DNA from 4 places in the Ruegeria sp. MALMAid1280 genome. Region 4 is predicted to be linked to each of the others. Evidence: riboswitches for the same ligand, from Rfam matches in the RefSeq annotation. Region 4 holds a riboswitch; each other region holds the start of a gene.
What was found. Region 4 has a riboswitch for cobalamin ahead of ACOQFT_RS12090 (DUF1636 family protein). Riboswitches for the same ligand answer to the same signal wherever they lie in the genome.
Positions count from the first base shown of each region.

Region 1: another riboswitch for cobalamin. It lies ahead of ACOQFT_RS04545 (hypothetical protein); the one in region 4 lies ahead of ACOQFT_RS12090 (DUF1636 family protein).
Region 2: another riboswitch for cobalamin. It lies ahead of ACOQFT_RS10315 (DUF1636 family protein); the one in region 4 lies ahead of ACOQFT_RS12090 (DUF1636 family protein).
Region 3: another riboswitch for cobalamin. It lies ahead of ACOQFT_RS05785 (CbtB domain-containing protein); the one in region 4 lies ahead of ACOQFT_RS12090 (DUF1636 family protein).

Region 1 is NZ_JBMIRT010000037.1:129,915-134,994, reverse strand. It holds gene ACOQFT_RS04560 (bifunctional 2',3'-cyclic-nucleotide 2'-phosphodiesterase/3'-nucleotidase) at 1-911, shown strand, start outside; RNA gene ffs (signal recognition particle sRNA small type) at 951-1,049, shown strand; gene ACOQFT_RS04550 (hypothetical protein) at 1,079-1,936, opposite strand; cobalamin riboswitch at 2,080-2,300, shown strand; gene ACOQFT_RS04545 (hypothetical protein) at 2,383-2,790, shown strand; gene ACOQFT_RS04540 (protein-tyrosine phosphatase family protein) at 2,792-3,295, opposite strand; gene ACOQFT_RS04535 (DNA polymerase III subunit gamma/tau) at 3,427-5,080, shown strand, end outside.
Region 2 is NZ_JBMIRT010000046.1:115,135-120,214, reverse strand. It holds gene ACOQFT_RS10335 (glycosyltransferase family protein) at 1-472, shown strand, start outside; gene ACOQFT_RS10330 (hypothetical protein) at 489-941, opposite strand; gene ACOQFT_RS10325 (GMC oxidoreductase) at 941-2,353, opposite strand; gene ACOQFT_RS10320 (DUF3299 domain-containing protein) at 2,523-3,287, opposite strand; cobalamin riboswitch at 3,432-3,629, shown strand; gene ACOQFT_RS10315 (DUF1636 family protein) at 3,732-4,088, shown strand; gene ACOQFT_RS10310 (ABC transporter ATP-binding protein) at 4,085-4,870, shown strand; gene ACOQFT_RS10305 (ABC transporter substrate-binding protein) at 4,890-5,080, shown strand, end outside.
Region 3 is NZ_JBMIRT010000040.1:59,623-64,702, reverse strand. It holds gene ACOQFT_RS05795 (transglutaminase-like cysteine peptidase) at 166-789, shown strand; gene ACOQFT_RS05790 (DUF1636 family protein) at 1,935-2,270, shown strand; cobalamin riboswitch at 2,452-2,667, shown strand; gene ACOQFT_RS05785 (CbtB domain-containing protein) at 2,702-2,872, shown strand; gene ACOQFT_RS05780 (CbtA family protein) at 2,877-3,575, shown strand; gene ACOQFT_RS05775 (hypothetical protein) at 3,640-4,143, shown strand; gene ACOQFT_RS05770 (L,D-transpeptidase) at 4,541-5,080, shown strand, end outside.
Region 4 is NZ_JBMIRT010000049.1:65,323-70,402, forward strand. It holds gene cobN (cobaltochelatase subunit CobN) at 1-1,282, opposite strand, end outside; gene cobW (cobalamin biosynthesis protein CobW) at 1,286-2,341, opposite strand; gene ACOQFT_RS12090 (DUF1636 family protein) at 2,338-2,718, opposite strand; cobalamin riboswitch at 2,813-3,021, opposite strand; gene ACOQFT_RS12095 (LysR substrate-binding domain-containing protein) at 3,094-3,969, opposite strand; gene ACOQFT_RS12100 (NAD(P)-dependent oxidoreductase) at 4,073-5,029, shown strand; tRNA gene ACOQFT_RS12105 (tRNA-Cys) at 5,073-5,080, opposite strand, start outside.

The DNA of each region.
Region 1 (5,080 bases), on a different contig from region 4:
AAGAAGACCCCGATTTGCTGCGCTTATTCGCCAGGGGTCATTCGGAAACACGACGTCACACGGCGCAGCCGGTGGGCCGGACCGACCAGCATCTGCACAGCTATTTTAGCTTTTGCGCTGCGGACAGGGGGCTTGCTTTGGCGGCGGCGGCGCAGGCGGCGGCCCTGCGCCCGTATCTGCAAGGGACACCTTTTGCAGAACTGCCGCTTCTGTCCGCAGTGGCACCTTCGAAATTCGGAGGGCGCGCCGGGCCGCGGTTTTATACGAATGTGCCACCGGGGCAGGTTTTCCTGCGTCATATCAACGATCTGTATGTGTTCCCCAACGAATTGCAGGCGGTTGTCGTGGATGGCGCGCAGATCGACGACTGGCTGGAAATGTCGGCGGGTGTGTTCAATCAGGTCAAACCGGGCCGTGAAACCAATCTGGTCGACCCCAGCCGTGCCGGGCATAATTTCGATGTTCTGCAGGGGCTGAGCTGTCAGATTGACCTGTCGCAGCCATCGCGCTTTGACGCCGCCGGTCGCCTGACCGCCCCCGCGCATCGCCGGATTCACGACATCCGGTTCGAGGCGCGCCCCGTGACCCCGGACCAACGGTTTGTCGTGGCGCTGAACAATTACCGCGCCAACGGAGGGGGGCATTTCCCCTTTGTCGACGGGGCCGAGCTGATTCCGCTGCCGGCTCAACCTGTCCAGCGCATCCTGCAGGACTATTTCTCGGGCGCCCTGCCGCGCGACCCGCTGGAACACGCGCCCCGCGCCTTTCAATTTGCGCCACTATCCGGGGCGACAACCTTGCTCCGGACCGGCCCAAAGGCCCGCGATCACATTGGCGAGCTTGAGAAATACAACCCACAGCTGCTCGGAGAAGACGATGAAGGCTTTTTGCTGATCCGTTTGACGCTCTGACGGGTTGTCTTTTCCACGCCTGTTGCCTATATCGACCGATGAGAGGTTGGCGCGGGCGAGCGCCTCGCCAACCTGGTCAGGTCCGGAAGGAAGCAGCCACAACGAGCCCCGCTTGGGTCGATGTCCAACCTCTCACTTTAGCTCCCGCCGAAAACCAAATAGCGAATTCAAGCGATCAGTCGCGGCCAAACGGCAGCGTTGCGGCGGGCGAAAGCTCCGATATGACCCACTTCGGACAGGCCGAACTCGCCGGGTGACAGCAGGTGGCGGCGGGCATGCGGCCCGTACAGATCGGCCAACCGCCACACCGCGTTCGGCGGCACCACATCGTCATCCTCGAAGGTGAACAGATCCACAGGCGTCTCCGACTGCGCCCAACACGCCTCGGGCAGAGTGATCCCGATCTCGGGCAGGTAGTTGCGCGGCGCGGTGCACCACCGCCGCCACTGCCAATAGACGCTTGCGGGCAGATCGGCCCCGAATCCCAGCGCCTTGCCCGGAAGATAGCCCAGAGCTTTCACCGCCAGCGGCGCATGGCCGTACCAGAACAGCAATGCCAGCGCCCGGTAGGGCCAGGGGTGATCCGATACCGTCACCGGGCCGGAACAGACGCAGATCATGCGGTCGATCTGATCGATATCGGGTTGTATTGGCCCCAGCATCCCGCCGACGGAATGCCCGATGCTCCACTGCTGCGCATCAGGGAACCTGCGTCGCATTTCAGCCCGGGCAGCTGGCATATCGATCAGAGCCCAATCGGCCATCTTGACCCGCGATGCCTTCAACGACCCATTCAGCGAATGGCCGAAATCACTGTAATCATAAGTCAGACAGGCCATCCCCTGCGCCTCAGCCAGCCAGCGGGCAAAGTGCTGATAGTAATCCCTCGGTACGCCCGTTGCGCCGTGAATGACCACCGCCACCCGAGGCGCCGACGCCGGCAGATACAGGCGTGCCGACAAGGTGCCTGCCCCGGACGGAAACCGGAAATCCGCGGTCGATACGGTCTGTGTTGCGTCCAGCATGGTGCGGCCTCCGGGATTTTTGAACCGATTGGTTCACTTCCTTCAGTCCGCCGTGTTTCCCGCCACAAGTCAACAGTGGCCAAACATGACCACACGTCCACCAGGCCGCGCAAATTGCCCGCTTGACTCGGGTCGCCCGCACCCGTTAGCGATGGCTTGATGGTTCTCGTCCCCGGTACCGGGGCGGGATGAAAAGGGAACACGGTGCGGTTCTGCCCGGTGATGCCGGAACGAACCAAGGCCGCGACTGCCCCCGCAACTGTAAGCGGTGAGCAATGCCGAAACACCACTGGCCGAAAGGCTGGGAAGGTCGGCAAAGCGATGACCCGCAAGTCAGGAGACCTGCCATCGAATCAAAACCGAAACTCGGGCGGGGTGTCCGGGCAGGTCGTCAGCACGCTGTCACACCTGAACTACGCCCCCGTCCTGCGCGCGGAGGGCGCATCATGATCTGGAAGACGAAGACACATCAATTCACCGCAACCGTGTGCCAGAAAACCGGCAAAACCTGTCCCGCTCTGGCACAGATGGCGCGCGCGGTCGTGCAGGCGATGGAGACCGCCGCACCTGCGACCACCCCGGATTTCGAATTCGAAGGCAGTAGCGAACTGGCCCATTGCGCTCAGGGCTGTTTCGCACGGTTTCGCGCGCAGGCAGATCAGGTTCGCGTGTTTTGCGGCGCCGATGCCGACACCCCGATCGAAACGCTGGACGACTATGCGGATATGATGTTCGGCCTTGAATTCACCACGCGCCCGGCCAAGCTGCTGCCGACACCGCCCTGCGCGATGCTCGAAGCCTCGGTCATTGCGCAAAACCCGATTGCGCAGCCGGAACGACGCGCGGCGCTCTGATCTAACTGTCCGGTCGGGCGCGGGCTGCCTGTGCGGCCCAGTCCAGCTGGCCGTCGGTCTCGACGGCACAGGGCCGCACGGCGCGCAGGCGTTTCAGCGCTGCCTCGGGGCGTTCGCCATGTTCGATCATAAGGCGCAAGGCGACCATCCCGGACCGGCCACAGCCGCCCCGGCAATGTACCAGCACGCGGCCAGCACGGGCCAAAGCCTGTGCCGCTGCCGCGCTGACTTCGGGCCATGCCGCCTGAACCTCCGGCGGTGGCGCGCCAAAATCCGCAACCGGCAGATGCGCCCAGCCGATTGCAGCGGCGCGAAGATCATCACCGAAAGCGGCGGCACCCTCGTGCAACATCTCGCACTCGGTGGTCATGGAAATCACCAGATCAGGCTGCCAATCGCGAATTACGCAAATATCCTGCAGATAGTTTCCGGCGCGCCCCGGCAGTGGCGACAGGGCAACCGTACCGTTCCCCACCCGCACGGGATGAATTGCAAACAGTCTCACCAGATGGCCCTCCTACCTATGCGTCTACGGTACATAAACTGCGACGCAAACGGAAATTCGCCAAGCGGGATGTGGACGCGGGCGGCGGGGGTCTCTACGCTGCATCGGAACCCGAATCCGACAGAGCAGACATGAACGACACGCCAAGCCCCGCCTATCAGGTTCTTGCCCGGAAATACCGCCCCGAAACCTTTGCCGACCTCGTCGGTCAGGACGCCATGGTGCGGACGTTGAAAAACGCGTTCGAGGCCGACAGAATCGCGCAGGCTTTCATCATGACCGGTATCCGCGGCACCGGCAAAACCACTACGGCGCGGATCATCGCCAAGGGCATGAACTGCATCGGCCCCGATGGCGAAGGCAAGCCGACCACCGAACCCTGCGGTCAGTGCGAGCATTGCGTGGCCATCATGGAGGGCCGCCACGTCGACGTGATGGAGATGGACGCCGCCAGCCGCACCGGTGTCAACGATATTCGCGAGATCATCGACAGCGTCCGCTATCGCGCGGCCTCTGCCCGCTATAAGATTTACATCATCGACGAGGTTCATATGCTGTCGACCAGTGCGTTCAACGCGCTGCTCAAAACGCTTGAGGAACCTCCCGAGCATGTAAAGTTCATCTTCGCCACGACCGAAATTCGCAAAGTGCCGGTGACGGTTCTGTCACGCTGCCAGCGGTTCGACCTGCGCCGGATCGAGCCCGAGGACATGATCGGCCTGCTCAGCAAGATTGCGGCGGCCGAGGACGCCCAGATCGCCGATGACGCGCTGGCTTTGATCACCCGTGCGGCGGAAGGGTCGGCACGGGATGCGACGTCTCTGCTGGATCAGGCAATCTCGCACGGGGCTGGCGAGACCAGTGCCGATCAGGTGCGTGCGATGCTGGGTCTGGCCGATCGCGGACGAGTGCTGGACCTGATGGACATGATCCTGCGCGGGGACGCGGCGGGCGCCCTGACCGAACTGAGCGCGCAATATGCCGAGGGTGCCGACCCGCTGGCCGTGCTGCGCGATCTTGCCGAGATCACCCATTGGGTCTCGGTCGTGAAAATCACCCCGAATGCGGCCGAAGACCCGACCGTATCACCGGATGAACGTGCCCGTGGTGTGCAAATGGCCGAAGCCCTGCCGATGCGGGTGCTGACCCGGATGTGGCAGATGTTGCTGAAAGCGCTGGAAGAGGTTTCGGCAGCTCCCAATGCGATGATGGCCGCCGAGATGGCGGTGATCCGCCTGACCCATGTGGCCGACCTGCCCAGCCCGGAAGAACTGATCAAACGGCTGCAGGACGCGCCGCCGCCCCCGCCGAACGGAGGCCCCGGCGGTGGTATGGCCGTACCGTCCCACGCCCCTGCTCAGCCTGCACCCCCCACATACACCTCGACCGCAACCGGCGGCCCGGCCGGAGCGCCAACCGCCGCGCTGGCACAGGACATTCAGGCGGCCCTTGCGCGGTATCCCAGCTTTGACCATGTCGTCGAACTGATCCGAACAAACCGCGACGTGAAACTGCTGGTCGAAGTTGAAAACGGCGTGCGCCTTGTGTCCTATTCGCCCGGTCGGATCGAGTTTACACCAACGGACAACGCGCCAACGGATCTGGCCCAAAGACTCGGCACAGCGCTGCAACGATGGACCGGAAACCGCTGGGCGGTGTCAATCGTCGCCGACGGAGATGCCGCGACCATCGCCGAGATTCGCGACGCGGCAGACCTGGCCCTGAAAGCGCAGGCCGAGCAGCACCCTCTGGTTCAGGCCGTGCTCATGCAATTCCCGAAAGCGC
Region 2 (5,080 bases), on a different contig from region 4:
CTTGCTGGCCAACCTGATCCAGCATTCCAAGCTGTTCATGGTCGACATTGCCAAGATCGGCCATGACGATCAGAAAAAGGGCAACATTGCCTGGGGACCACGCCATGTCGAGGGCATCGCTGGGGGGGCCATCCAAGTGGGTTATGCGCCCGAGACCGAGGATTATCTGCAGTATTTCGACTGGCCGGACTCCGTGATCCGGCTGCCGCAGGACCCGGACAAGGCCATCGAGCGGATAGTCTCGATCCTGGATGACCCGACCGAACAGGAGCGGATGCGGCGGATCAATTTCGCGAACGCCCTGCAGAAACATGACTGGCTGAACCGCTGGGCGGATATTCTGCAACACCTGAACCTGCCGGAAACCAAGGCAATGGCAGTGCGCAGGCAAAACCTGTCCCGCATGGCCGCAGGGTTGACGGGCGAACACGCCTCGCACCTGAATTCGGTGGAACCAGCCTCAGTACCTTGAGGCCAGTTGCCGGGGCTCACCCGGCGCTTGCAACCGAGTCGTCCGACAACAGCCCGAGATAGGACAGCTGGTTGCCGCAGCTGTTTTCGACCGGATGGAATATCCCGAAATACTCAAGGTCGGCCCCGGTTTCGGCGGACAGTACAACATTGGTCGAAGTCGCGAATTTGACCACGACAGACCGGTCCAGCTTGGCCTTTTTACCCTCGACATAGGGCAGGTTCCCGGCTTTGAGGTTGAAGATCGCATTCGCCACCTGCCCCGACAGACCTTTCTGAATCACGAAGGTCTCATAAGCGTCGCAAAACGCCTGCGCAGCGGGCAGCGCGGCCATGTCCGAGCCATAGACCCGCGCGATGACCCGCCTTGCATGGGCCGCGATCCCGCCCGGTTGCAGGGCAAACCCTACCCCACCCGCAACGGCGGCCAAACATACACCCCCCAGCAATGCGCTTCGTCTGGATATCATCATCGGACCACCTCGGCCGCGCGCAGCGACATTGCGGACAGGGTCAGTGTCGGATTGGCGGGCGAGCAGGTCGGGAACGCCCCCGCCCCCAAGGCAAAGACATTCGGAACCTCGTGCAGGCGCAGATATTCATCCACCACCCCTTCGGCCGGGTCGCTACTGATCCGGTGCGTGCCCTGAATATGGGCCTGACTTGGAAGGAAACCGCCAGCGGTCACGCCGTCCAGCACATCCGGAATGATTCCCGGCAACCCGTCCAACGCGCGCTGCAATCCCCGATAGGCATAGGGGTGGTGCCCGGTCCATTCGATCACCGGTGCATCACCTTCCAACAGCACCCGGTTTTCGGCGATGGGCAGGTCCTCGGCCACAAGGGTCAGGACCAGACGGTTGGTCCACTTGCCCGGCTCTTCGCGGATATTGGGGGGCGAATTCGAGCTTTCGATCAGCACCGCCGCCGCCTCAGACCGGTCGATATCGTGATAGAAATGATAGCCGTGACCGGTTTCCGACGTACCGCCGAAATAGTTCTTTATCGTGGCCGTATCGATCAGGACGGATTGCGAGGGCTCTTCGTGCAGATAGCGCCCCAGCGCTGGTGAGGTGACACCCGACCGCAGCAGGATCGCCGCGTTGAAAAGCGCATTGGCGCCCAGTGCGAATACATTGCCCCGGACCCTGGCTTCTTGCCCGCCCGGCCCAAGCAACACCCCTTGCGTTGCGCGCCCGCCTTCGACAATCACCTCACGAAACTCGGTGTTCAGAACATATCTGGCTTTTGGATGTGCAACCTGTTCAAGACCGTTCAGAATGGTGAATTTCGCATCAACCGGGCAAATGCTGCAAACACCGTTGGCACAGCAGGTTGGCCGCGTACCGCCATTTGCACGCGCAGTCGGAAGCGGAACCCAGGACTTGCTGTGGTTCTGCAGCACAACATCCGCACGGGACCTGGCGTGCTCGGGGTAGGGAAACGGCGTGTTGCGGGGCAGGATATGAGCCGACCCGCCGCCTGCGATCTCCATCAGCGTTTCCGCCCGTTCATAATACGGGGCCAGATCGTCATATCCGAACGGCCAGTCCATTCCGACGCCGAACCGGGACTGCAGCCGAAAGTCATCGGGATGAAATCGCGGAGTGTCGCCCCACCAGAAATTCGAGTTTCCGCCAAAAACAACGAAGCTGAGCCAGTCTTTCCGTAAACCGGACGAGTTGCGCTGGGTGATGTCGACTCCGGTGCGCCAGCCATCGCGAAGCTGCGCCTCATGCGGGCGGAATCCGCCTTTTTCGACGACGAGAATATCCAGATCCTGCGGCAGGGCGTGCGCAAAAAACATTGATGCAAAGCTGCTGCCAACAAGCACCACATCCCATTCCCGGGACGCAACCTCTGCTAGGTCAATGCGTTTCATCTATTCACCCGGGCCTCTGAAGAGGCTCAAACCAACGTCACTGATACACTTAAATAGGATGATATAGGGTACCCCGAGACAGGGGTTTGTCAAATCACCAAAGACGACTGGTTTGGTTCTGGAAACAATCTGCAGGACTTTGCGGGTTTTATCCGATCCGGTGGCCCCGTCACTCGGGCAGGTTCGCCCCGCCGGTCTTGCGGTTGCCCGCCGCGCGAATGCGATCGGCAATGCTTTGCGTCCACTCCAGCCGCTCGCCCTGTGTTTCCAGGGTTTCGACACTATCGGCGTCCAGCCGGAACGTCGCCCGCATGGGCAAAAACCCGTCGACCACCATCATGTTCTGCTCTGACGGATCAATGGTCAGCCTTCCGGTCAGCCGGACGGGTTCGTGGACATAGCTGGGCGCCCAGTCACCGTTCAGCCGCACCCGGATCATCTGATTGGGCGGCGGGGGCGGCATGTGGCTGCACATCCCGCGCCGGGGCACCAGATAAACTATGGCATTGCCGTCCGCATCGGGCGGCGCGGGAATGGCGAACCCTGCCAGCGTCACAGTCTGACCGTCGAATTCGGGGTTTCCTGCAGTCCCGGCCCACTCTCGGTTCTGGGCCACGACATACCGCTGGTCCAGCAGCCAGTCGATATCAATGCCATCGGCGGCCAGGGCGTCCTCGGTCTCGAACAGAAGCTCCTGCCATTTCAGCCGTTCTTCGGGGCTGCCCGCATCCTGATGCAGCCTGCTGCGCAGGCGTACGGTAAACAGCACATCGTCGAACTGTTCCGGGCTGAGGTCGCGATACGGGTCGTCGAAGACCTGAACCGACGGGTCCGGCAGATCGGACCAGTCCAGCGCAGCCCCCGGAGCCGCCAGCACGGGCGGACCGCACGAGGCCAACACCAGAATCGTCGCAAGGGGAAGCCAATATCGCATGACCTGACTCTATCGCCCTGCCGGGATCATTCCAGTGGGTTTTTGCAGATGTCGTTCTTTACAGAACCCGCTGTCATTGCAGGTCTGCACCGGCAAACAAACGTAGAGGATGTAACTTTATGATTGACGCACCGGGCCATCTCGGGCAGTCAATCTGGTGATGGTTCCCCCAAAAGGGGTGAAAAGGGAATACGGTGCGGCCCTGTCGATTGGCCAACTCCGTGACTGCCCCCGCAACTGTAAGCGGTGAGCAACGCCATACACCCACTGGCCTCCGGGTCGGGAAGGATGGCCAAGCAACGACCCGCAAGTCAGGAGACCTGCCATCATATGTTCAACCAACCCGGGGCGGGGCGTCCTGGAAGGAGGCTATGATGACACGTCTGACACGTGTTCCTATGATTGGCACCTTCTCTGCGCGTTTGAAAACGAGCGGAGTGGGCAATGTCGAAAACACCTGATCACTTCATTCTGATCTGCGAGACCTGCAAAGGACCGGAGAATGCGGATGCTTTGCGCAACGCGCTGGCGGGCAGTCTGCCTGCGGACTTCGCGGTTCGAACCGTCGCGTGCATGGCGGGCTGCGAACGGCCGACAACCGTTGGATTTCAGGCCGTTGGCAAAGCCCAATACCTGTTCGGTGATATCCGGACCCAACGTGACATCACCGCAGTGGCCGAGTTTGCGCGGCAGTACCGCCACAGCGCGGATGGTTGGACCAATGCCTCTGACCGGCCGCAGCCGCTGTTCACCAAAACCCTGTCCCGGATGCCCCGGCTGAACGTAGAGGAACACTCATGACAGACCCCGCGTTTCTGGTCGCGCGTGACCTGGAATATTATGCGCTGAACGGCGATATTCTGCTGCAGGGTGCATCGTTTGAACTGGGTAAAGGCGCGATCCTGGCCATTGCCGGGCCGAACGGGGCCGGGAAAACGACACTTCTGAACCTTCTTAGTGGCGCCGCCGAGATGGTTCTGGGCGATGTTCTGGTCGACGGGCGCAGCCTGAAACAGATGCCCGCATCAGAGCGCGCGCGCATGATCGCCGTGGTCAGCCAGCAAGAGTTTCCGGACGGTCGGCTCCTGCTGCGCGACTATGTTGCGCTGGGTCAGATCCCGATCCGGTCCGACCGGTCCGCCGAAGACCACGCGGCCGAGCTTGACCGGATATTGGACCTGACCGGGCTGGGCGCTCTGGCCGGCAAGCGGATGGCGCTGCTGTCCGGCGGCGAACGTCAGCGGGCACATATTGCGCGCGCCCTGGCGCAGAACCCGTCGCTTTTGTTTCTGGATGAGCCCACCAATCATCTGGACCCTGACGCCAAGGGTCGGATGCTGTCGCTGGTGGCCGAACTGGGCATCACCGTGGTCATGATCGTGCACGATCTGGTCATGATCCCCGAATTCGCCACCCATGTGGCCCTGATGAAATCCACCCGCCTGACCAGCTTTGGCCCCGTAGCCGAGGTTCTGACGCCCGCACATGTGCGCGACACGTTCGGCGTCGACTACCTGTGTTTCCAGCACGAAGGCCGGGTGATCCCGGCGCTGGATATCCGAAGAACACCCGTTTCAAACTAAAGCAAGGAAACTCCCCCCAATGAAACACATCTGGTCTGCGGCCCTGATCACCGCCCTCGCAGGCGGCGCGTCTGCAGGTGAAGTAACCGTTGATAACTGCGGCGAGCCATTGGTTTTCGAGACTCAGCCCGAGCGGCTGGTCGTGCACGACATGAACATGACCGACATGGCCTTTGCGCTGGGCCTTCAGGACAAGATCGTGGGCCTGAC
Region 3 (5,080 bases), on a different contig from region 4:
TGGATGCTCTGATGCTGTCAACTAAGGAAGAAATACCAAAGAATCTGCAAATTTTTGCCGCTTTACCCCTAGAGGCTAAGAAGCTGTTGCAATGCCTCAAGGCACATGAAGGCTTGGAATAAAATACATTGGCCCCGGAAGTTTGGATACCTTCGAGGAACGAGCATGGAGAAGGCAGATATGACAAATCCCACGTTAGTTCAGAGAATGTTATCGAAAAACCTGCTGGGTTATCTCCCAATGATCTGTTTTATATGCAGCTTTTTTGTGTCTGCCGCTACATTACAAGCCTCTGAGCTTCCCTCGATCGGTCTTGACAGAAAGATTGAAGCGCCATCCGGTGCCAAAACACTATGCAAAGATTACTCTTGGGCGTGCGCGAGCGCTCGTAGTTCTGGTCTGTCCGTGGCACAAGAAAATCAGATCGTTAAAACGATCAACACGCGCGTCAATCGGAGAATCCGTGCCGTTTCGGATCAAAGCCAATACGGGACAAAGGAATACTGGACACTGCCGACGCAAGGGTCAGGAGATTGCGAAGACTTCGCTTTGCAAAAGAAGTTTGAACTTGTGCAGAACGGTGTGGATCCTACGAAGCTACTAATCGCGACCGTCTTGGACACCAATCGCAATGGCCATGCTGTTCTAGTCTATCGCTCGAGTGAAGGCGATTTGGTTCTGGACAATGTTACCAACAGGATCAAAACGTGGAAGGAAACAAGGTATCTTTTCCTACGAATACAGGACCCGATTCACCCTGATCGTTGGGTACAGGTTTCTAGCGGCTAAACCATTGGGTAGACATTGGTTGCCTCTCGCAATTGATGTCACGACCTGCATTGTTCTGGGCGCATAGTTGAGTTTCGATGCTCAGTCCGACTCGTCCATCTGCTTGTGTTTGCACCATTGCGTGTGAACGAATTCGATCCGCGCGCCAGATATCTCGGAGGTGTCGTATTGGCCTACTGCTGGGATTCCGCAAGCCATACACGTAGACAATGGGCGCGTTTCCGCAGCGAAACCTTCCATTTGACCCGCTCAGATTGGAGTATCTCCGTCAAGTAAAGGCCACCGGGTCGAGCGCGTTACGGCGAAGATATCGAACGCCTGATTAGGACGACCATGGAGGCCGTTCATCTACTTTAGGGAAGAACGCAATTATCCCCCAAGGATAAGGGGAAATGCGACGGCTCCGGCACTGCGTCGATGACATTGGAGGAGTTCGAAGACTGGCTGCACCCGGAGATATGCCGTTATCACAACACCCATCACACCGGGTTGCGGCGAGAACCGATGGCGGCATGGGCGATCCTCGGTTGTAGTGACGCAGACAGAAAAGTTGTTAATGCCGAGGCGTTTCGCATCAGCGTACTTCCTTTTGAATGTCGTCGGTTGTCGCTACGCATTCAGTCCCATGATCGGTCGTGGTAACCGAAAGGTAACCATCAAGCACGAACCCCGCTATATGTCCCGGATCTAGACTGTAATTGACGATAGAACGAACCTAGTTACGCGCAACAAGAACCTGTCGCGTCTCGGAATTCGCCTTGGGAGGCGCGGTGCGCGCGGACCTGAAAATAGGCGTGTCATGGCGAGCCGATCCCGGAGGCAATGCTGTTTCAGATTATTGAAGAACAAAGATGTTTCGCGTGAGCTGTTTCCACTTCATCGCCTACCACCTGCTTCAGCTCAGTCTCACGTAGAAACTTAAAAATTTCTTCGTCTGATGGTTGCTTCTTCGCCCTGCCAAATCCCCGTCTCGCACTCGGTGTATTTGCAAAGTTTTCGAGGGCTAGGGCTCATGTGTCCTTCCTGCCTGAGTATGGACTCTTTTCCAGACTTAGAGTCAAAACACGTATTGAAACTGAGCTAACAACCGACCAGCAAATATGAAATCTCAGATGGAAGTTCTCGATCAAGGATCAGCCTGACGCATGTGCCTACCTAACCTCACGCTTTGCAGAACCTGCCGCGACGCGGATTCCACCCTTTATGATCAATTAGCCGCAACGCTGGAGGCATCGGGGGTGCAAGCCGAGTTGCAGCAAGTGGATTGCATGTCCGGTTGTCACCGACCACAGACGTTGGCGGTGCGACAAAGCGGCAAGACCGCCTATCTTTTCGGTGAGGTTACGGTTGTCGATCTTCCGGACATAATGATCTTCATGCGGATGTATGAGGACAGTACTGACGGCGACTTCGCTGACGCCAGGAAGCTAGGTAAGCTACGTTTCAAGGCGATTGCACGTATACCGGCACAAAAAAGATAGCCAACATGCAACTTGCCGACCAAAGCTCCGGTGTCGAGTTTTCAGCTTACAGTTTGTGTTTTTCGACTTAGCCTTCTGCACTGAACGGCTAAAATCTAAACCAAGCCTGCCATTACCTAAGATTGACCGCTGCAGAATACTATGATGTCGCTTTCGTACTTGACGGAACAAAGCACTATGGAACAATAAAGGCTTCTACGGTGTCCAAAGGTGCCTACGCACTGGGACTGAAACGGGAATGAGGACGGTGCACCAAACTACCGCACTGAAGCCTTGACCGCCCCCGCGACTGTGAGCGGCGAGCGGCCTTCCAATACCACTGGCGTAATGGCGCTGGGAAGGGGGAAGTCTGCTGTGACCTGCGAGTCAGGAGACCGGCCGTAGGATGGACACAACATATGCCGTCGGGTGTGACGGCGAGGAGGATTAAAATGACGACAAAAACGATCAAGGCATCCGCCGCTGGCGCATCCTTTCTGCCTGCAGTATTCGCCGTGGTTCTGGGTCTAGGGATCATTACCGTGACTGGCCATGTTCAGGCTTCTGGCCTGCATGACGCGGCTCATGATGTGCGCCACGCAACTGGCTTCCCCTGCCACTAAAACAATGTTCAGTCGTATTCTGACCAGCGGCTTGTTCGCTGGTGCTGCAGCGGGGCTGATTGCCGCCCTTCTGCAGTTGTATTTCGTGCAGCCAGTGCTACTTCACGCCGAGCTCTATGAGGGCGGCGACCTGGTGCATTTTGGCGCTGATCCCGTAACTGCGCATCCCGACCTGCCCGGCATGTTCGCCGAGCCGATGCGCGATGGTCTCAGCATTATCTTCACCATGCTTACCTATACCGGCTATGCGCTAGTCCTGGCGGCGCTGATGTCAGTAGCCGAACGTCAGGGGCATGAGATCAACGGCCGCACCGGCCTGCTTTGGGGTCTTGCGGGCTTTGTCGCCTTCCACTTTGCTCCTGGCTTGTCACTGGCTCCAGAAGTTCCCGGCGTAGCGGCAGCAGATGTGGGAGTGCGTCAGATCTGGTGGACGGTCACCGTTGCCGCAGCCGGCGTAGCCATGTGGCTGATTGCCTTTGGAGGTAACCTGGTAAGCTACCTGATTGCGGCCGTGCTGCTAATGGTACCGCATATTATCGGGGCCCCTGAGCCTGAGAGTTTCTCTGGGCCGGTTCCGACCGAGATCGGGGCGCTTTTTGCTGCCCGGGCCTTCGGCATCGGCATGGCCGCCTGGGCACTCTTAGGCAGTTTCACCGGCTACTTCTGGCAGACAGAAGGCAAGCGCGCAGGCGCTGCAGTCTGATCGCGCTCCTCCATTGCTACCCCGCTGGTTACACCGGCGGGGTTTTTTTATTGAGGATGACAAGATGTCCCGTTCTCTTGCTCTCTTTGCCATCGGACTTGTCTTTGGCGGCGGTGCTGGCTTTGTGATTGCCGCCAGCAGCGGTAGCACCTTTGAGAGCCATGACCATACTGACCCGGCCCAACATGGCGGCAACATGGAGATGGCAGCGCACGACCACTCCGCTGCCACTAATCTGCCTGCCGACAGCGACGCCCCCAGTGTGGCGATCCAGATGATTAAGGATCCTATGGCGGGCTGGAATCTGCGTGTGACACCGCAGAACTTTCGCTTTGCTCCGGAAAATGCCTCCACGGCTGACGTTCCAGGCGAAGGTCACGCGCATGTTTATATCAACGGCGAAAAGCTGGGCCGCCTTTATGCCAATTGGTTACACCTTCCGTCGCTCCCCGATGGCGATGTTGAAGTAAAAGTTTCTCTCAATGGCAACAGCCACAGCCCTCTGGTGGTTGAGGGTGTGCCCGTGGAGGCCAAAGTGACCGTGCAGCCTGACGGCGATGACTCCTGATTGACATTCCTGGCTGAGAAGACAACTACGCGGATTCAGCGGGTCTAAGCGGCAAGTACAGCGTGCGCGCGGGTTTTTGCCGCTCTGTATCCAAGGACAGATAAGCTGTTGCAAAGCCGCGCCGAATTCCCGTCTTGTTCCTTTGGCTTGCATCGTCGGAAACCGAAAACACGAAGCAACTACAATGGGCATTTCGGTTCTTTCCATTGCTTTTTTGACCCAGTCCAAAGCAAACTCGATCAAATCAGAGTTCACGCCACCGCGCACCTGATCGACTGGATAAACTAAGCGTTACCTGAAACCTCTTGAAGCTCTAGCTGCTAGAGGCTTTAAGACTCGAATTTGATCGTGAAAATGCGATGCAAATACATTGAACTTGTGAACCAGGCTGAGATCTATGCTGACAAGGCGCTATTTCATTCAATCAACCACTGCGCTGTTTTCCGCGTCTGCGGCCAGTCCATTGATCGCCAAAACATGGCCAACCTCGTCGCAAAAGACCTATTGGGACAGCCAGGTCACGCCATTTGATTACGATCCAGCGACCTCAAATCCATGGGGCGTTCATGACCGTTTTTTACCACGACGTGTCGTAGCAAATGATGGTTTGGTTCCTGGTGACATCCATGTCGATGCGGTCGCGCGCTATCTTTACCATATCGAGGAAGGCGGGACCGCAATGCGCTATGGCGTTGCGATCGCGCGAGGGAACCTTTACGAGCCCGGAACCTATGCTATCCGGCGCAAGGTCGAGTGGCCACATTGGACGCCAACGGCTTCAATGATCGAGCGCAACCCCGAATACGCGGAATTTCGGGATGGCATGGAACCCGGGCCAAGTAATGCTCTCGGCTCTCGAGCCCTTTATCTATACGTTGGAAATCGAGATACATATCTCAGAATTCACGGCACACCTCAGCCCAGAAGCATCGGTGGT
Region 4 (5,080 bases):
TCCGGGCAATCGGTTCCGCAGGCGTAGTGTCATAACCTTCGCCCTGAAGATCAGACAGCATTGCCTCGGCCGAGGCCAACGCGTCGAGGCCAACCGCATGGGCCATCTGCCAATCCTTGCCGGGGTAGGTGGACAGCACCAGTGCGGGTACCTGCTCTGACCTGGGCTTGTCGTTCAGGTTCAGCCAGCCGCTGACCCGGTCGATGATGGCCTCGATCCGATCCGGTTCGGCCCTGTGGGCGAAACGAGAATATTCCAGATGCGGGTCGCGCGTGCCGGGTTCCTTGAACGAGGCAATGCCTGCTGAAATCCGGCCGTCCACCTCGGGCAATACCACATGCATGGCAAGGTCGGCAGGCGACAGGCCCCGTTCCGCCTCGGCCCAGACTTTGCGGCGCGAGGTGGCCAACGCGACCTGAAACACCGGCACATTCGCCGCGTCCAAAGGCGATGTGCCTGACGCGCCCCTGCCCGAGAAAGAGGTGGCGTTGATAATCGCCGACGGATTCAGCGCCACGACTTGTTCACGCAGCCACTCGGCGGCTGCCGGGGCTTTCAACGAGGGCGCGAAAAGCCCGACCGCGTCCAGCCCACGGTCCCGCAAGCTGCGGATCAGGGTGGCGACCGGAGCGGTGTCGGCCGAGGTCAGATAGGCGCGGTAGAAAGTGACGAGAATTCGTTTGCCTTTACCGCTGAACGCTGCGTCTGCCGGGATCACGCCACGATCCGGGCACCATGCGCCGCAATCCGGCAGGGTCTTCGCCCCCATCACCGGACCGGCATAGAGACCCGCTGCCAGCGCCATCTGCGCCAGTGCCGCCTGTGCCGCAACCTCTCCGCCGGTGTCGCACAGATGCGCCAGTCGACGCAGGGTCGAAACGGGCAGGGTGGAGTAGTCATCCAGCCGCGTGTCCTCGCGCCCATCCGCAGGCAGGACGGCCAGCGCAATGCCCTTCGCCTGCGCCAGTGCCAGAACCTGCTGCAACCCGTAAGACCAGTAAGGCACGCCGCCAATCAGGCGGATCAGAATGCCTTTGGCGCCCGCCAGCGTCTGCTCGACATAGGTGTCGACGGACAGAGGATGTTTCAGCGCCGTCAGGTTGGCCAGCCGCATCGTCGGCATCCGCCCCTCGACACCGCCACCGCGATGCCAGCCTGCCGCGAAAGCGCCAAGGTCGCTGTCGGAAAAAGACAGCACCACCAGATCCGCCGGGCTCTGGCCCAGATCGGTTGGGGTCTCGGTTTCTTCTAACCCGTGGCTTTCGCGGAAGACGACGTGCATGGCTTACTCGGCGGCCTCGGTCACACCAACAAGGATGTCGCGGATCGCGGTTTCCTTGATGTCGTCGTGTTCGGCGATGACCACCAGACGCGAGCGGCGCTCTTCACCCGGTTCCCACGGGCGGTCGTATTGGTGACGGACACGGGCGCCAACAGCCTGCACCAGCAAACGCATCGGTTTTCCCTGAACAGCGGCATAGCCTTTGACGCGCAGGATGTTCAGCTCATTGGCCAGTCGTTCGATCTTGGCGACCAGATCAGCGGGATCGGTCTGTTCCGGCAGTTCGACGATGATGCTTTCGAAATCGTCATGCTCGTGATCGTGGTGGCCGTCGTGATGCGAGGGGCGCGCATCCATGTCATCCTCGGCTGCAGCTTCCAGGCCCAGAACGACGCGCACGTCCACGGCGCCTTCGGCCACTTCGACGACGGGCAGGGGGCGCGGGGCTTCGGCGGCGATGATCTCTTTGGCCTTGGCCACACCCTCGGGACCGGCCAGATCGGGCTTGGTCAGCAGGATGATGTCGGCGCACGAGATCTGATCCTCGAACACCTCAGAAAGGGGTGTTTCGTGATCGATCGAGTCATCGGCCAGGCGCTGGGCGTCCACAGCCTCGACATTCGGGGCGAAACGACCTGCGGCGACGGCCTCGGCATCGGCCAGTGCGATCACGCCATCCACGGTGATTTTCGAGCGGATATCGGGCCAGTCGAACGCTTTCAGCAGCGGCTTGGGCAGGGCGAGGCCGGAGGTTTCGATCAGGATGTGATCGGGGCGCGGTTCCAGCGCCATCAGTGCTTCGATGGTCGGAATGAAATCATCGGCCACGGTGCAGCAGATGCAGCCGTTCGCCAGCTCCATGATGTTTTCCGCCGGGCAACCCGGGATGGCGCAGGATTTCAGGATGTCGCCGTCTACGCCCACATCGCCAAATTCGTTGACCACTACGGCCAGACGCTTGCCTTGCGGGTTTTGCATCAGGTGCTTGACCAGAGTGGTCTTGCCCGAACCCAGAAAGCCGGTGATCACAGTGACGGGGAGTTTCTCGAGATTGCTCATTTCAGGGCTCCAATCGGGGGAATGCGGGCCGCACAGTTTTTGCGGAAATGTTCGGGGCGCTCGCGCCATTTGACCAAACCGTCTTCGGTGGCGAGATACTTAGTGGCACCTTCGACGATGGTTTCGACATGGTCGTTTTCGTTGAGGTGTTCGTAAACAAAGGTCCAGCGATCCGGCCCACCGCGCAGCACGATGGAACAGCCTTCATCACAGTTTGACAGGCATTCCACGGCTTTCAGAGTGATGCCCTCGGGCAGATCCGCCTGTTCCAGCGCTTTGTGAAGCAAGGTGCCGGGCCGTTGCGCGTCGTCCTCGACGGGCAGGCCGCGGCGGCACGTGGTACAGACCAGCAGCTCGACGGGTGCGGTCTCGGTCATGTCTCTCATCCCCCCAAATCCTCATTGCGGGGGACGGGGTTTCATGCGGGCCACGTGTTGCGACATGGACCCGACACCGGAACACCCCGCCCGGTTTCATCTTCGGGTGCTGGCAGGTCTCCCGGCTTGAGGATGTCAGAGGCGGGCCTCTGTCGGATGTCCCGCCTTCCCGGCCTTTTGGGCCAGTGGCTGTGGGCACCCTCTCCGGTCACGGTCGCGGGGGCGGCTGCGTTTGACGGATGACCGCTGACGCATTCCCTTTTCATCCATCCGGGGATGGACACCAACGCAAGCGACATGCGGCACGGGCAGGGGCCTTGTCAAGCGCCAGACCGAGGTGGGAAACCCTTGGGACGAAAAAGCGACCAGCTTGTGTCAATCCGCGGCATCTGCTGCCAGCCGATCCCGCAACCACGCGCAGAACAAACCCGCCGCCGCTGTGGGCCGGGCAGCCCGTTGGGCGCTGACCAGATAATGCGACTGGGCAAAGGGAATCGCCGGACCCGCAATCGCAATCGGTGCACCCTGGCGGATCGCGTTTCTGGCGAACCGTTCCAGGATCGTTGCATATCCCGCACCGGCCATCACAAGTTGCAGCGCCGCCACCGTCGTATCCACCGAATATCGAGACGGTTGGCCGGGTGGCGCAGTGCCGATGGCTTGAAAATACTGCGCCCAGTTGTCCTCGTACCCAAGGATGTGAATCAGTGGCCCGTTATTCAGTTTCGGCGAACCGTGCCCGGCCCGGCAGACCGGGACCAGCTTTTCATCGGTAAGCTTCTCGGACCGCACCCCCGGCCAGTCGCCATACCCCAGCCGGATTTCCACATCCACATCGCCGGGCGTCCCGCTGTCGTTCCAGATGTGCGAGACCAGACGGACCGGAATATCCGGATGCCGGGTGGAGAAGTCCGGCAGTTCGGCGGCTATCCAATAGGTGGCGGCGGATATGGCCGCACGGATGGTCAGGGTCTGCCGTGAGGCCGGGCCAAACAAGCTGTTGGTGGACAGCGCGATATCGGTCAACGCCCGCCGCACCGTCAGCGAATAGGATTGTCCCAACTCAGTCAGTTCCAGCCGCCGCGCATTCCGGGTGAACAGTTTTTGCCCCAACTCGGCCTCGAGGGACCGAATGTGCAACGAAACCGCCGTCTGCGTCAGGCCAAGTTCTCGCGCGGTGGTGGTGAAATTCAGATGACGCGCAGCGGATTCGAAACTGCGTAGCCAAGCGGGATTAGGAAGGCGGTCCATCTATCACCAAAAAATTTTGCCCATAATGCGTGTTATTATTCATTTTCACTGTAGGCAAGCAACAGGGATACTTGGCGCAAACAGCGACCTTCGGGAGGGTGAAATGAAAGTCGGATTTATCGGTCTGGGAAATGTCGGCGGCAAACTATCGGGCTCGCTGCTGCGAAACGGAATTGATCTGACGGTCCATGACCTCAATCCCGATCTGGTGGCCGAATTCGTGGCCCAAGGCGCCAAAGCGGCCGAAAGCCCAACGCAGATGATGCGGGATTGCGATGCGGTTATCACCTGCCTGCCTTCCCCTGCCGCTTCGGATGCCGTCATGCAGCAGATGCTGCCAGAGGTCGGACCGGGCAAAATCTGGATGGAGATGTCGACCACCGACGAGGCCGAGGTCAAACGTCTGGGTGCGATGGTGATCGAACGCGGAGGCGCAGCCGTCGATTGCCCCGTGTCCGGCGGCTGCCATCGGGCTGCGACCGGCAATATCTCGATCTTTGCAGGCTGCGACCGCGCAACCTTCGAGCGGATTCTGCCGTTTCTAACCACGATGGGCCGCCGCGTTCTGCATACCGGAGACCTGGGCACGGCCTCGGTCCTCAAGGTTCTGACAAACTATCTGGCCACCGCCAACCTGATCACCTGCGCCGAGGCACTGGTGACCGCCAAGGCCGCCGGAATGGACCTCAACACCACTTACGAGGCGATCAAGATCTCGTCCGGCACCTCGTTTGTGCATGAAACCGAAAGCCAGGTCATTCTGAACGGATCGCGCGATATCTCGTTCACGATGGACCTGGTGAAAAAGGATATCGGCCTGTTCCAGGATGTCGCCGACCGCGCCGGAGTGCCGCTTGAGATCAACCCTGTGATGATCGAAATCATCGATGACGGCATCGCCCGTTTTGGCGAACGCGAACTGTCACCAAACATTATCAAGCGGTTAGAGGAGGCCACCGGCCTGAACATCACGGCCCCCGGTTTCCCGCCTCAGATGCTGGACGACGAGCCGGAAGAACCGGGTTACGAAGTGATCGCGCAGGGCCGACGGGCGGAATGACGCACCCAGCGTCCCATTTCAACCAGTTGCCGACGTAGAGGAGTGGAGGCG